Regions from separate parts of the Paenibacillus stellifer genome, predicted to be linked through region 2. Evidence: predicted binding sites of a transcription regulator. Region 2 holds the regulator's gene; the other holds the start of a gene.
The links. The regulator Rex, encoded in region 2, represses fermentation and respiration genes when NADH is low (regulators of the CRP and FNR family bind a similar motif). The targets are predictions, from matches to a motif close to TTGTGAAATATTTCACAA.

Region 1 (7,865 bases), 1.7 Mb from region 2:
GTGGGGAGAGGACGAGCAGGACGGCGTAGTTCCCGTGTATAACCAACTGGAAGCTTTCCGCGATCAATACGATCTGGAACGATACGACACTACAGCTTCGGCGATTCTGGACGAGCAGGCGGAGGTTCCCGAGTGCCCGCAGTGCCATGAGTATATGCTGCTTGCCGGAACGGTGGAGCCTCAAGGCTTCCGCCCTTCGGTTCCTAATGTGCTCGGAATCCCGGTGCTGAACGCGCCGTTCAAGCTTAACATGTATGTGTGTCCTTCCTGCTTCCAGGTTCAGCATACGCTGTCAGAGGAAGACCGGGAGCAGTGGGTCCGGAACATCGGCGGCCTACGTTAATAAAAATCATTCCCGCGCGAAGCTTAGATCCTTCGGTTTGGGGTATGTTATCCTTTAGGACATGCCTCAAGCGCTTAAGGAGGAATACCATGAAGGCTTCGACGCTGCGGGGCCAGGCGGCGCTGCTGCTGGCGGTCAACGCATTGTTTGTGCTGTCGGGAGCGCTGTCGGGAACCTTTCTGAACGTCTATTTGTGGAAGAGCCGTCAGGATTTCGCCATGATCGGATGGTTCACCGTCGCCCAGCAGCTTGCCCTGGGCCTGAGCTTCTGGGTGGCGGGCAAATGGGTGAAAGAGCATAACAAAATGAACGCCCTGCGGCTTGGTATCGCCGTTTCGGGCCTTTTTTATCTGGCCGTGTTGTGGCTGGGATCAAGAGCCGTCCAATATATTTGGCCGCTCGGTATCCTGCTTGGCATCGCTTCGGGATTGTTCTGGCTGGCGTTCAACATCGTGTACTTCGAAATTACGGACCGCGACAGCCGGGACGCCTTCAACGGATGGGTGGGGCTGCTGGGTTCCCTGACCGGGATTGTGGGCCCGTGGGTATCCGGCCGGCTGATTTCGGCCATGCATGGCAGCCTGGGCTACCGGATTGTCTTCATCCTTTCGCTCTGCATTTATGCCGCCGCTGCGGTTCTCAGCTTCTTTCTGAAGAAGCGGAAAACCTCTGGTGAATACCAGTGGGTGGAGCCGTGGCGCAGGCTCAAAGACAGCCGGAAATGGCGACAGACATCAGCTGCACTCTTGTTCCAAGGACTCCGGGAAGGCGTGTTCTCTTTCCTGATCGGCCTCCTGGTATACCTGGCGGCCAAGGAGGAGAGCCGGCTCGGGCAATTCACACTGATTACTTCGGCGGTATCGCTCTTCAGCTTCTGGGCGGCCGGCAAATGGCTGAAGCCGAGGTTCCGCTCCGCAGGAATGCTCTCTGGGGCATTCCTGCTCATCGCCGTAATTGTGCCGCTGCTCTGGAAGGTCAGCTATGTTACCCTGCTGCTGATGGGGATCGGAACCTCCCTCTTCATTCCGCTGTACATGCTGCCAATGGTCTCGACAAGCTTTGATCTGATGGGCGAAAATGAGGACAGCGCCAACAGGCGCGTCGAGCTGATTGTATTGCGTGAGCTTTCGCTGATGACCGGACGCTTGACGGGTACTTTGATCTATATAGGCATATTGTCGATAAGCGCCTCTCCGCGAACGATCACGCTGCTTATGCTGGGACTTGGGGCAGCGCCGATTGGAAGCTGGCTGTTTCTGCGGCGCAGACTCAGGCAGGAGGACGGCGGCAGAAACCCCGCTGGATAAGCAGGGGCAGGAATGGGGGAAACCGGACCGTTGGGGAAGAAGAAAGGCTACGGGCTGAGGACGCGGGTTGCTGTTATGGTATCTGCGGTTGTGATGCTCGTACTGTTAGTGCTGTATGTGATTTTCAGAAACCAGATTATACCGCAGACCAGACATGCGCTGGAGGAGAAGGCGAACGCTGTTGCAAGGACGGTCGCTCTAATGCCCATGGTGGCCGAGGGGCTGAGTCAAGGCCGAAGCCGGGAGATTCAGGCCTATACCTCCCAAATTACGGGCAGCAATGATATTTTGTTCGTGGTCGTGATCGATATGGACAGCATCCGTTTCTCGCATCCCGATCCTTCCCTGATCGGCAAGCCCTTTGCCGGCGGAGGACAGGAGGCAGCGCTTCGCGGGGAGGAGAGCGTCTCCGAGGGCGAAGGCATGCTGGGCAAATCGGTGCGGTCTTTTGTGCCAGTATATAATGAGAAGGGCAAGCAGGTCGGGGCAGTCGTGGTGGGAGTCTCGCTGGAACGGGTTCACCGGCTCGTACGGCGGAACGATTGGACGATCATTGCGATTCTGCTGTCCGGCGCTCTGCTGGGAGCCGGCGGCGCCATCGTTCTGGCCAGAAAAATCAAGAACATGATGCTGGGCTTCGAGCCTACGGACATCACCCGGCTGCTGGAAGAACGCAGCGCGATGCTCCAGTCCGTACGCGAAGGCATCATTGCCGTAGATCATGAAGCCCGGATTACGATGATCAATGTGGAAGCGGAACGGCTGCTGGGAACGGCGGGGATAACGGGCGGCGTCATGTCCCGGCATATCGGGGAATACTGGCCTGAGCTGCATCTGGAGCAGGTGCTGGCGACCGGTGAAGCGAAGAGGGATCAGCTTCTGGAGCTGAACGGCATCACCGTGCTGTCAAGCAGTGTGCCGATTCGAGTGGATGGCGAAATCGCCGGGGCCATCGCCACATTCAGGGACAAGACTGAGCTTGCCGTGCTGGCCGAAAGGCTCTCCGGCATTTCCGTATATGCGGATGCGCTGCGGGCCGGTGCGCATGAGTTCATGAACAAGCTGCATGTTATCATGGGCATGGTGCATATGGGGCTGTACGACGATCTGAGGCAGTATATCTCCGGAACGGTCAGCAACTATCAGCAGGAAATCGGACAGATTACGAGCCGGATCAAGGATCCGGTTATGGCGGGATTTCTGCTAGGGAAGCTCAGCCGCGCCCGTGAGGCGGGAATCCAGCTGCTGCTGGCGGAGGACAGCTATTTGCCGGAATCCGCCGATACTGGCGACATGCATGAGCTGATCACGATTGTCGGGAATTTGCTGGACAACGCCATGGATGCACTGGAGGAACAGTGCATACGGGAGATTGAGCTTGCTTTTGATTACGATGAGGACTGCAAGCAGTTGATCTGCTCCGTATGGGACAGCGGGCCCGGCATTCCGGAAGCGCTGCGTGAACGGGTGTTCACTCAGGGATTCTCCACCAAAGGGGAACACCGGGGAATCGGATTGTATCTGGTCAAGACAAGCGTGGAGAAGCTGCATGGCCGGATTCGGCTGAGGGATGACGGAAGGCCGGGAACTGCGTTTGACGTTGAGGTTCCATATGCTGTAAAGGATGAGGAAACTGTATGAACATTCAAGTGCTGATCGTTGAGGATGATCCGATGGTGGCCAAGTTCAACCGCCATTACCTGGAGCAGGTGCCGGGCTTCGAGTTCGCGGACTGGGCAGCTTCGGGCAGCGAGGCTGGCCGGATGCTTGCCGTGAAGAAAATCGACCTTATTCTGCTGGATATCTATATTCCGCATACCAACGGGCTGCAGCTTCTGTCGATGCTTCGGGAGCAGGGAAGCACGGTTGATATTATGGTGATCTCGGCAGCGAGCGACAATGCCAGCATTCGCAAAGCGCTGCAATTTGGCGCTGTCGACTATTTGATCAAACCGTTTGAGTTCGCCCGTTTTCAGGCGGCGCTTGCCGCATACAGGGAGAAACACTTGCTGATGAAGCACAGGGAGCATCTCAGCCAGGAGCAGCTGGACAAGCTGCTGCGTTATTCAGCGGCTGCCGCGGAAGAAGGGAGACAGCCGGAGCAGCTCCCCAAAGGTCTTGCCGAAGGCACGCTGGAGAGTATATGGAGCACCATATTGGCGCTGGAGGACCCGGCATTTTCCACTGAAGACATTACCTTGAGAGTTCCGATATCGCGCATTTCCGTCCGGAAATATTTGGCGTTTCTGACTGAGGCAGGCGTGCTTCAGATGGAGATCGGCTATGGGGCGGTCGGCCGACCGGTTTACATGTATTCGGTAAGTTCTGATGGCCAGGAACGCATGAACCGGTATTTATAGCACTTACTTTAGTTACTTAATAGTTTCTTTAATTTCTTAAGCTTCCACGAACAGTGCCATTGCCCCTATGATTGTTGTGAAATAATGCACAAGGGGGCAGGTCTCATCATGAACATGAAAAAGAGAACAGCGACAGCGCTCATCCTCATTCTTTCGGTTATGCTCGTAATCGCGGGATGCGGCAGCAGCACGAACAGCAGCGCCAAGGAAAGCGCAAGTCCTGAGAGTACGGCCACGGCCAGCAGCGGAGCGGAGAAGACCGAAGCGGTATCCGGCGCGTCCGAAACAAGCTATACGCCGATTGACCAGTTGAAGGACAAATACGATATTATCATTGTCGGCGCAGGCGGGGCCGGAATGACAGCAGCGCTCGAAGCGAAAGCTGCCGGCGCGAACCCGGTTATTTTCGAGAAAATGCCGGTGGCTGGTGGGAATACTACTAAATCCTCGTCCGGGATGAACGCTTCCGAGACGAAGTTCCAGAAAGAGCAAGGCATCGAAGACAGCAATGATCTCTTCTATGAAGAGACCTTAAAAGGCGGACACGGTACGAACGACAAGGCGATGCTCCGTTTCTTCGTGGACAATTCCGCGGCTGCGATCGACTGGCTGGATTCCATCGGCATCCGGCTGAACAATATCACGATAACGGGCGGCATGAACGAGAAGCGCACGCATCGTCCGGAAGACGGTTCCGCAGTCGGGCAGTATCTCGTCAAAGGATTGACGAAGAATGTGCAGGAGCAAGGCATTCCAGTTTTTGTGAATGCTGATGTGAAAGAAATCACACAACAGGATGGCAAAGTGACCGGCGTGAAGGTTCTCTTCAATCAGGCGGATGAAAAGACGATAGCGGGCAGCGCAGTTGTTGTTACAACAGGCGGATTCGGTGCCAACAAGGAAATGATCGCCGAAGTCAGACCCGATCTGGAAGGCTATGTGACGACGAACCAGATTGGCAGCACCGGCGACGGCATCAAGATGATTGAGGCGCTTGGCGGAACGACCGTCGATATGGACCAGATCCAGGTTCATCCGACGGTACAGCAGGAGAAATCGTATCTGATCGGCGAAGCGGTGCGCGGAGAGGGAGCCATCCTTGTGTCCAGTGAAGCCAAGCGTTTCGTTAACGAGCTGGATACCCGCGACAAGGTAACGGCAGCAATTAATTCGCTTCCCGAGAAATCGGCTTATCTCGTATTCGATTCCGGCGTCAAATCCAGAGCCAAAGCGATTGAGCAGTATGAAAAAATGGGCTTCGTTCTCAAGGGAGATACGATCGAAGCTCTGGCGCAGGCCATGAATGTTCCGGCTGACCAGCTTAAGACGACTCTGGACACATGGAATGCTAGCGTAAAGAGCAAGAAGGACACAGAGTTTGGCAGAACGACAGGGATGGACAATGATTTGTCCGCCGCTCCGTATTACGCGATTAAGATCGGCCCCGGCATTCACTACACGATGGGCGGCGTGAAGATCAACACGAACACGGAAGTTCTGAACAAAGCAGGCCAGCCGATTCCCGGGCTGTTCGCGGCAGGTGAAGTAACGGGCGGTCTGCACGGGCAAAACCGGATCGGCGGCAACTCCGTCGCGGAGATTATTATTTTCGGCCGTCAAGCCGGTATCAAATCCGCTGAGTTTGTTAAAGCCAATCCATAATTTGCTTCACTCGTGTTTCAAAAAATACATTGCTGCAGGCGTGCCTCGCAGCACAAATAAAGCTTGAGCTGTAATAGCCCAAGCTTTATTTGCGTTAGCGTCGTCATCAGGGCGGGCCAGGACCGCCTTGCCTATGGCGATGGCTTCGCCGTACGCGTCAGCGAGAACAGTTCAAGCCCTTGAGTAGATCGGCCGGCCAGCTCGTCCTCCAGCAGCCGGGCGGCAATCATGCTGTAGACGGTTCCGTTCCCTCCGTAGCCTTCCACAAAGAAGCATCGGGGGAATCGGGGATGAGAACCGATCAGCGGCAGTCCGTCATGGGTAGTGCCGAAGACGGCTCCCCATTGATATTCAGGCCGGATACCCGCGGTCTCCGGGAAGAGCTTCACGACTTCGTTCATCAGCTCGCTGCACTGCGAGATGACTCGGCTCTCCCGCCGCTCCGGATCGGTCAACGGCTCGTCCCGGCCACCTGCCACAATCCGGTTATCGGGCGTCAGCCGGAAGTACAGATAAGGCCTGGCCGTCTCCCAGATTAAGGCCCGTTCATGCCACTTTAGCTGGATTTTGAGCGGAGGAGTCACGATGGCATAAGTATTGATGAGCTCGGCTCCCCGGTCTTTTTTCCACTCCTGGGTCTCATAGCCGAGCGCGAATATGACCCGCTTCGCCCTGATTTTGCCGTGGCGGGTGTAACAGATCACGTCTTCGCTTCCATAATCGCAGTGAAGCGCTTCGGTGCGCTCATAGATTCGGGCTCCGCGTTCCGCCGCTTTGGCGATCATGCTGTGCACCATCCGGTAAGTATTAGCCTCCGCGTCGTTACTGCCGTATATGGCGGCAGGCTTGGCGAAGGAGAAATGCGCAGCCATTTCTTTTTCCTCCCACCACTCGAAGGGAAAGCCGCTCTGAATCAATGTATCGTACTCGCTCTTAAGCGCTCCGACATCATCTTTCGAGGAAGCATAATACAGACTGGGACGCGGGTAAATATGGGGATCGATATCTAGATCATCCGGCAGGGCGAGAATATCGTCAACGGCCTGCCGGCAGAGCCTGTAGAACAGCAGCCCCTGCTGCCGGCCGAAGGTATTCATGCACGCAGTCAGCGACTTGTCGCTCATTACCTGCAGCAGTCCCGTGTTGGCATGGGTGCTGCCTTCGGCGACCTTTCGCTTATCGATCAGCACGGTGTCAACACCGGCACGGGACAGGCGATAGGCAGCGGCTGCGCCGCCCATTCCGCCGCCGATAATAAGGCACTCGCAGCTCAGCTCTTCCTCAAGCACAGGGTAAGCGGGCGCTTCCGGCAGCGTGAATGGCCAGGGGGTGCTTCCGCTGATCAAATTCATGACAATCGCTCCTTTAGTCTGCTGGAATCCGTAGTATCAGTGGGGAAGATCACGTTTATGCGGCCGCACAGCCAAAAATGCGGCAAGCGTACTTGCGAAAATCTGCACATAAGGCAGGCGTTCCGGTTGCATACTAAGCAGGATTGGACATTCACCCTGAAAGGAATGAACATGATGCAATCGAATCAAATGCAACCTTTATCCGGCAAAGAACTGGCGTATATCTCGGATTCCATCTCCAATGAAGAGATGCTGATCAAGCAGTATGCGGCCACCGCCGGCGTTACGCAGAACCAGACGGTCCGCCAGCTGTGTCAACAGCAAGTTCAGACCCATACCCATCATATGGGCATGCTGATTCAGCTGCTGCAACAGCATCAGGAATACGCGCCTACACAGCCCCAATAACCTCGGGGACAGTACGTCATTTTCCACACTATGAGGAGGTAACCCAATTGTACGCACAGAACAGCAACTCTTTTATGCAGGACGACGATCTGCTGAATGTGATTCTGGCCGATCTGAAACGGACGGTCCGGGAGTATACGACTGCCGCCACCGAATCGAACTGCCCCTCCGTCCGCCGCGTCTTTAATGATCTGACGATGGACACCCTGCGTCTTCAGGGCGACCTGTATACGCAGATGAAGCAGATGAATATGTACCAGACCCCTTCCAAGGCGCTCCGTCAGGACGTGGATAAAGAGATCCAGAGCGCGCATCAGACCTATCAGCAGACCCAGCAGTTCATTCAGCAAAAAACGGGCGGAGCAGCGTCCTTCGGCGCTTCCCAGGACGCGTTCCGCCGCCAGAACGACACTCAGCATCCTTACTATATGTA
Region 2 (7,865 bases):
CAGGGTCGTATTCTGGATACGATCGATTTTCTCAAAATCTGCTTTCCGTCTCTCAGTTCCTATCAGCTCGGCGCCGTCAGCTCCCATTTCGGACTGACCCATGAGCGTCCGCACCAGGCGGACAGCGATGCGCTTGCGACCGCGATGGTCCTGCTTCGCTGCCTGGATGAGCTGTATGAGCTTCCTCTTCTGACTATACAGCGCCTTACGGAACTGTTCAGCGGCGAAGACAGCGATCTCAGCTGGTTCTTCGACGGCCTGCTCAGAGAGCGCGAGATGGAGACGTTCCAGCCGGAAGGCGAGCTGCAGTTCCACCGTCAGCTGGCGCTTGCCGTCGGCGATTGGACGGAGCTGTCCCCTCCGCGAGAGGAAGGGGATTACCCGGCCGAGCATATGTCGTTCCGCGAGTATCTTGACGAGGTTAAGACGAGGCTGAAGGCGCTTTTGCCCCAGTATGAGGACCGTCAGGCGCAGGAGCAGATGTTTGAAGAGGTGTACCAGGCGCTTCAGGACGAGAAGCATCTGCTGATCGAAGCGGGCACCGGAACCGGCAAATCGCTCGGTTATTTGCTGCCTGCCATTTACCAGAGCGTCAAGACCGGCGAGAAGGTGATGGTCAGCACGCATACGATCAATTTGCAGGATCAGCTCAGGGAGCGGGATATCCCGCTGCTGACCCAGACCGTTCCGTTTCCGTTCAAGGCTGCGGTCTTCAAGGGAAGAGGACACTATTTGTGTCTGCGCAAATTTGAACATAAAATTAATGCAAAGGAATTCACCGCTCCCCGTGAGGATACGCTTACCTCGGCCCAGATGATCGTCTGGCTGACGCAGACCGATTCGGGGGACGACGAAGAGCTGAATCTCGGGGGCCGGGGCGGCGATTTCTGGGAGACGGTTGCCAGCGATACCGATTCATGCCTGGGAAGATCCTGTCCGTGGTTCCGCAAATGCTACTATCACCGGGCGAAGCATGAGGCGGGCAATGCGGATGTCGTCATCACGAATCATTCGAAGCTGTTCGCCGACGTGAGGGCCGGACATCAGCTTCTGCCAGCCTATGAATACCTGGTCATCGACGAAGCCCATCAGCTGGAGGAAGTCGCCGGGAAGCATCTGGGCATGAGCATGAAGCATTTCACAGTTTCCCACACGCTGAACCGGCTGTATAAGGACAGCAGGACCGGCCAGCTGCCGGCGCTGCGCCATGTGCTGCAGAGCTCCGGAAGCGAGCAGGCGGCGGAATGGAGCTCGATCATCGACCGGATGTATCCGGACCTTCTGACTATCAAGGAATCGTGGGAACTCCTGAGCGAGAAGCTGTTCACGCTGATCCCGGAGCGCGCCGACGCAGGGGGCGAAGCCGGTCAGCTCGTTCATCGCCTGCTGCCTTCCCGCAAGCCAACAGGCTGGGAGGAGCTTGCCGCGCTGGAGCAGACACTCCACAGCTCTCTGAGCGACGTGATCCGCAAGGGCGAGGGGATGCTCACGGAGATGCGGGAACAGGAGAGCCAGTCCTCTTCGGACAGCCTGGTGACCGATATCGGCGGACTCTTAAAGGATTTGGCCGAAATCCGGGAGCAGGTGCGGTTTTTTATGGGAATGAACGACGAGAATGTAGTATATTGGCTTGAGGCGAACGGAAATTACCGCAACAAATCGCTGCATCTGTATGCCGTGCCGGTAGATGTCAGCGCTCAGCTGAAGGACCTGTTCTTCGACAAGAAAAAAAGCGCGGTGCTCACCTCGGCGACGCTCTCCGTCGACAAGTCGTTCCAGTACATGATCGACAGCCTCGGACTCAACGAAGCCCAGGAGCAGGAACGGCTCAAGACCGTGCAGCTGCCTTCTCCGTTCAAGTACAGGGATCAGGCGCTGCTGGTCATTCCAAGGGACTTCCCGAGCGTGAAGGGGACCGTGGGCGACGCCAAATTCGTCGATATGCTTGTCCAGTCGCTGGCGGAAGCCGCCGTGACGACGCAGGGAAGGATGCTGGTGCTGTTCACGTCCTACAAAATGCTTCGCCAGGTGTATGAGCCGCTCAAGGAAGCTCTTGCAGCCCAGGATATTTCCGTGCTCGGACAGGGCGTGGAGGGCGGCAGCCGGAGCAAGCTTCTGAGAAGGTTTCAGGAGAAAGCTGCTTCCGTCCTGCTGGGAACGAGCAGCTTCTGGGAAGGCGTCGACATACCGGGCGATGCGTTGACCTGCCTGGCGATTGTCAGGCTGCCGTTTCAGCCCCCGAGCCATCCGCTAGCGGAGGCCAAGGCCGAGCTGCTTCAAGCCCAGAAGAAGAATCCGTTCATGAAGCTCTCCGTGCCTCAAGCGGTGATCCGCTTCAAGCAGGGCTTTGGCCGGCTTGTCCGGACCGCGCAGGACAGGGGGATCGTCATCGTATATGATACCAGGGTCATCGAGTCTTATTACGGCAAATACTTCCTGTATTCGCTCCCGGGTCCCAAAATGGAGCATATGACGACCAAACAGATGGTCCCGCGCATCGCAGAATGGCTTCATCAGGACGGTGTATCCTAATAACCTGCGGAAGCTGAGTGACGGATCGTAGTTCTTAGTCGTCCTGAAGTCAGACCGGCTGGTCATGGCTGATATTATTACGATTAACCCTATTTCCGGGAATGTCTTCTGTTCATGTAATTGCAGCAGATCCCGTATATTTAAAGTGTCCCGTCAGGGATGCAAGCGGTCCTTGTCACCCAAAACCCGCCGAAGCTTCGTCTGCCTTCGTCCAATCGCCATTTGAACGGAGGTCCTGAACGAGGTGCAGGTGGCCCTGCGGGCTCTTGACGTAATAGCCTAAGGCTGGACTTTGAGAGGTTTTGGGATGAAAGGCACCGATATCGATTAGGAGGAGAACTCATGAAATCGGACAAAATATCAGAGGCCGTTGTACGCAGGCTGCCTGTATACCTGCGCTTTCTGAACGACCTGCACCGGCGCGAAATCTCCACAGTCTCTTCTCAGGAATTGGGCCAGCGTCTGGATTTGAACCCTGCCCAGATTCGCAAGGATCTTGCCTATTTCGGAGATTTCGGAAGAAAAGGCATCGGTTATGATGTAGCTTATCTGATCGAGAAAATCCGTCATATTCTCAAGCTGGACCAGCCGATCAATGTTGCTCTGGTCGGAGCCGGTAACCTCGGCCACGCGCTGTCCAACTATAACGCCTATTTGAAAGACACGATGAAAATTACGGCTGTCTTCGATTCCTACCCGCCGAAGGTCGGAACCAAAATCAATACGCTGACCGTGCAGCCGATGGAAGAGCTGTCCAAGACCGTACGCGAACAGGGCATCCGGATTGGCATCATTACCGTGCCGGACCAGGAAGCGCAGAATGTGGCCAATATACTGATTGAATCAGGTATCGAAGCCATCCTTAATTTCGCTCCGGTCATCCTGAAGACCCCGCAAGAGGTTCGTGTGCACGCAGCCGATTTTACAACAGATCTGCAGAGCCTTGCCTATTATCTGCATGACGGAAAGGACGAAGAACAGGATGAGCGATAAGTGGATCGTCCGCGGCGGCAAATTTGTCGTGCCCGGAGATGATAAGCCCGCCGTGATTGGCGGAGATATGATCGTGGAGAATGGGGTAATCACATACATAGGAGAAGCATTGAATGCTGTTCCCGAGGGCGTGGAGACATTCGATGGCAGCCGGCTGCTGTTCATGCCCGGCTTGGTCAATACACATGGTCATGCGGCGATGTCGCTGCTTCGCGGTTATGGGGACGACCTCGCACTGCAAATCTGGCTGCAGGAGAAAATGTGGCCAATGGAAGCGAAATTCACCGGAGATGACGTCTACTGGGGAAGCGCGCTGTCCGTACTGGAAATGCTGAAAGGCGGCACGACCACCTTCCTTGATATGTACGATCATATGGACCGGGTGGCCGAGGTGGCGGAGAAATCCGGCATTCGCGCCGTGCTGATGCGCGGCGTCATTGGACTGTGCCCGGAAGAGGTGCAGCGTCAGAAGCTGGCGGAAGCCGTTGCCTTTGCCAAAGATTATCACGGAAGCGCAGGGGGACGGATTACAGCGATGATATCGCCGCACTCCCCGTATACTTGTCCGCCTGATTTCTTCGAGAAATTCGTTCAGGCCGCGCATGATTTGGACCTTCCTCTGCATACCCACATGTCGGAGACCCGCCGTGAAGTGGAGCAGAATGAGGCGGATTTCGGGCTGCGTCCCGTCGCTCATCTGGAGAAGCTCGGCATGTTCACCCGGCCGTCACTGGTGGCGCATGGGGTGCATCTGAATGACGAGGAGATTGAAATTCTGGCCCGTTATCAGGTCGGCGTCTCCCACAATCCGGGAAGCAATCTGAAACTGGCGAGTGGAGTCGCGCGGGTTCCCGAGCTCCTTAAGGCGGGCGTTACGGTTTCCTTGGGAACGGACGGTCCAGCGAGCAACAATAATCTGGATATGTTCGAGGAAATGCGTCTGGCTGCCTTGATTCATAAAGGGGTCTCCGGCGATCCGACGGCTGTGCCTGCGAGTGAAGCTCTGCGTATGGCTACAGAGTATGGAGCGAAGTCTATCTTCCTGGATCAGATAGGCAAGCTTGCGCCCGGAATGAAGGCGGATTTTATCGCCCTGGATATTGACCAGCCGCATCTGCTGCCGCATACGGATCTGGTATCACATGCCGTATACTCGGCAAGCGCCAAGGACGTCGAGCATGTATGGGTAGATGGCAAGCAGGTTGTGAAGCACGGCCTCTGCCTGACGCTGGATGAGGAAGAAGTCCGCCGCAAGGCGCAGGAAGCATTTGAGGGACTGCTCAAAAGGTAGCCTGTGCTTGTCTATGCCTGTCTGGTAACGACGGGAACCTAAACCTCACAGAAGGAGAACAGCAAGTTGAGAACTAGGAGAAAATGGATTCTGTACGGGATCTTTCTGGCCGTGCTCTTTCTGTTCGCCCTCTATCAATTCTTCGCCTACGTACTGAGGGATCAATGGAATGAGCGTAGCGCGGCCGAAGCTGCCGCAGACAGCGCAGCGGGGCTGACAGAGATTGATAGTGTCCGGAAATCGGTGTGGGACGCGAACTCCATCTACTGGGTCGTCAGCGGCAAGAATGCATCCGGAACGGATATGATGGTCTGGGTGCGTTTCACAGAGGATGGCAAGCCGGCCGGCGGACAGAACGGCGTATACGCCCAGGAGGTCTCCAAAGGCGTCTCCGAGAAGAAGATGAGGCAGCTGATCGAGTCCTCAATTCCCGGCGTTCAAATCAAACGTCTGCTTGCCGGCGCGTATAACGGAGAGTATGTCTGGCAGCTTTTTTGCAAAGAGAATGACAAGTATTATTACCGGTTCTATCGGTTCTCGGACGGACAGCAGATTGGTGAAGGCTACTCCTTGCCCAGTCGTTGACCATTACTCTGCTCAAATTAAAACCTTCAAGCCGCTTGCGGCCTGAAGGTTTTTTGGGTTTTCCTTAGATTTTGAGAATACAATAGGCAGAAAATAGAAGGTAAAATTTTAAATATTATTCACAAATCAATCGTCCTCGTATATACTCCTATGATATACTACTAGATGTATTAAGGCGCGACAAAAAATGTCGGTCACATAATGACGACATGACGACAGGTATAAGGATTCGTTCGTTGTATCTCAGAGAGGAGGACGCTGTTTGAAACTTCGTCTAATGCCTGTACTGCTGACCGCAGTGCTGACTGCTGCCGTCCTGTTCGGCGGCTGGTTCCTGTATCGGGAGTTCGCCGTCCAGGAGCCGCTTGAAAAAATCGTCAGCAGCTACAAGGGAGTCAATGCCTCCCAAGTCTCTATTAACCGCAGTGAAGTCAATTTGAAACTTGATTTGCAGCCAGGCACTAAATTGCGTGAGCTGGTCCAATATATTGAAACGGAAGGCAAGACTATAATCGGGAGCCGCACCGTGAAGCTTGATGTAACGCAGCATTCCAACCAGACACTTGACGATTACTGGAACAAGGCGCTGTTCTCGGTGGCTGAGGCTATGGAGAGCGGCAAGTATACGCTGATTCCCGAGACGCTTAATGATCTGTCGAAGGAGTTCACAGGTGTTCAGGCGACAACGGAAATTGACGATAACAATGTATATGTAAGTCTATCGGACGGCAAGGAGAGCAAGTTCATCATCCTGCCGCGCCAGGCTGAGAAGCTGGGGGTATGGAACAATGCCTAAATGGACCAAGGAAATCATCATCGGATTCGTACCTGTACTGCTTATTTTTCTGGCTTTTCTCGGCCTCAATATTGTGCCGGTAATTATCGCGGCCGTCATGGTCGGTGGCTTGCTGTTCATTACGCATATGCGGGGCGGAATTGCCGTTAATGCAGGTGCGGAAAAGAAGCGCAAAAAGGCCGGCCCTGCGAAGCTGACCTTTGAGGAAATCGGCGGCCAGGACAACGCGAAGCAGGAGCTGCGCGAGGCGCTCGACTTCCTGATCCGCCACGAGGAGATCAGCAAGTTCGGCATCCGTCCTCTGAAGGGCATCCTGCTGACCGGCCCTCCCGGAACCGGCAAGACATTGATGGCCAAAGCCGCTGCTCATTACACCAATTCCGTATTTGTGGCAGCATCGGGCAGTGAATTTGTGGAGATGTACGTGGGTGTCGGCGCCGGCCGCATTCGCGATCTCTTCAAGGATGCCCGGAGCCGAGCGGCGAAGGAGAACAAAGAGAGCGCCATTATTTTTATCGATGAAATCGATGTTATCGGAGGCAAGCGTGAAGGCGGCCAACAGCGGGAATACGACCAGACGCTGAACCAGCTCCTTACCGAGATGGACGGCATCTACAATTCCGATACGCCGCGTATTCTGCTCATCGCTGCGACGAACCGCAAGGAGATGCTGGACTCGGCGCTGCTGCGCCCTGGACGGTTCGACCGTCATATCCAGGTGGATATGCCCGACAAGAAGGGCCGCAAGTCAATTCTGGAGCTGCATGCCAAGAACAAGCCTCTGCACGAAAGCGTCAATCTCGACAAGATCGCCGAGGAAGCCTATAATTTCTCCGGCGCCCAGCTTGAGAGCGTCATGAACGAAGCCGCCATTTACATGATGCGTGAAAATCTGACGCAGGTGGAGCACCGGCATCTGGCGATGGCGATCGACAAAGTGATGATGGGCGAGAAGACGGACCGCGAGACCAATCAGGAAGAGAAGAAGCGCGTGGCGATTCACGAGCTTGGACATGCCATTATGGCGGAATCGCTGCGTCCGGGAAGCGTCAGTCAGGTTACACTGACTCCGCGCGGACAGGCACTAGGTTATGTAAGACATAATCCGCAGCAGGAACAGTACTTATATACTAAGGAGTTTTTGGAAGAGCAGATTATGATCGCACTGGGCGGCGCCGCAGCCGAGGAAATTTTCTACGGCGGACGCAGCACAGGCTCCCGTGGAGACTTTGACCAGGCGCTCGGCATTGTGGAGATGATGATGAAATCGGGCCTGACATCGCTTGGCATCGCCAAGCTTGAAATGGTCACGACCGAAGAAATCATGAAAGAGAATACCAGCATCCTGGACGAACTGATGAGCCGCACACGGGACATCCTTGAGAACAAACGGAATATCTTCGAGTATTCCCTGGATATCCTCATGAAGGAAGAAGTGCTGTCCGGCGATCAATTTCGTTGTCAATTTCGTGACAGTGTACTTTTACCGGCATAATTCTTTATGCCGGTTATTTTTTTTTACTTTTCCGGCATGCTAAGATATTATTATATGTCGGAGTATGTTGTTTTTTCGACAGAAAAATAGGTCCTGCAACAATTGCAGAGATACCTGAAAGGATGGAGGCTTTTTATGAATTTCAAAAAAATCGGTGTCATCGGCGGAGGCAC

Region 1: a site for Rex is predicted at 4,085-4,102, ahead of PSTEL_RS08570 (flavocytochrome c). Genes of this name have one in related genera too.

The regions. Positions count from the first base shown of each region.
Region 1 is NZ_CP009286.1:1,924,052-1,931,916, forward strand. Features, by position in the region: gene PSTEL_RS08550 (hypothetical protein) at 1-343, shown strand, start outside; gene PSTEL_RS08555 (MFS transporter) at 433-1,650, shown strand; gene dcuS (DcuS/MalK family sensor histidine kinase) at 1,663-3,291, shown strand; gene PSTEL_RS08565 (response regulator) at 3,288-4,010, shown strand; gene PSTEL_RS08570 (flavocytochrome c) at 4,125-5,672, shown strand; gene PSTEL_RS08575 (NAD(P)/FAD-dependent oxidoreductase) at 5,804-7,024, opposite strand; gene PSTEL_RS08580 (hypothetical protein) at 7,199-7,432, shown strand; gene PSTEL_RS08585 (spore coat protein) at 7,480-7,865, shown strand, end outside.
Region 2 is NZ_CP009286.1:3,593,367-3,601,231, reverse strand. Features, by position in the region: gene dinG (ATP-dependent DNA helicase DinG) at 1-2,532, shown strand, start outside; gene PSTEL_RS16610 (redox-sensing transcriptional repressor Rex) at 2,875-3,525, shown strand; gene PSTEL_RS16605 (amidohydrolase) at 3,515-4,816, shown strand; gene PSTEL_RS16600 (cell wall elongation regulator TseB-like domain-containing protein) at 4,883-5,401, shown strand; gene PSTEL_RS16595 (hypothetical protein) at 5,664-6,197, shown strand; gene PSTEL_RS16590 (AAA family ATPase) at 6,190-7,692, shown strand; gene PSTEL_RS16585 (3-hydroxyacyl-CoA dehydrogenase family protein) at 7,828-7,865, shown strand, end outside.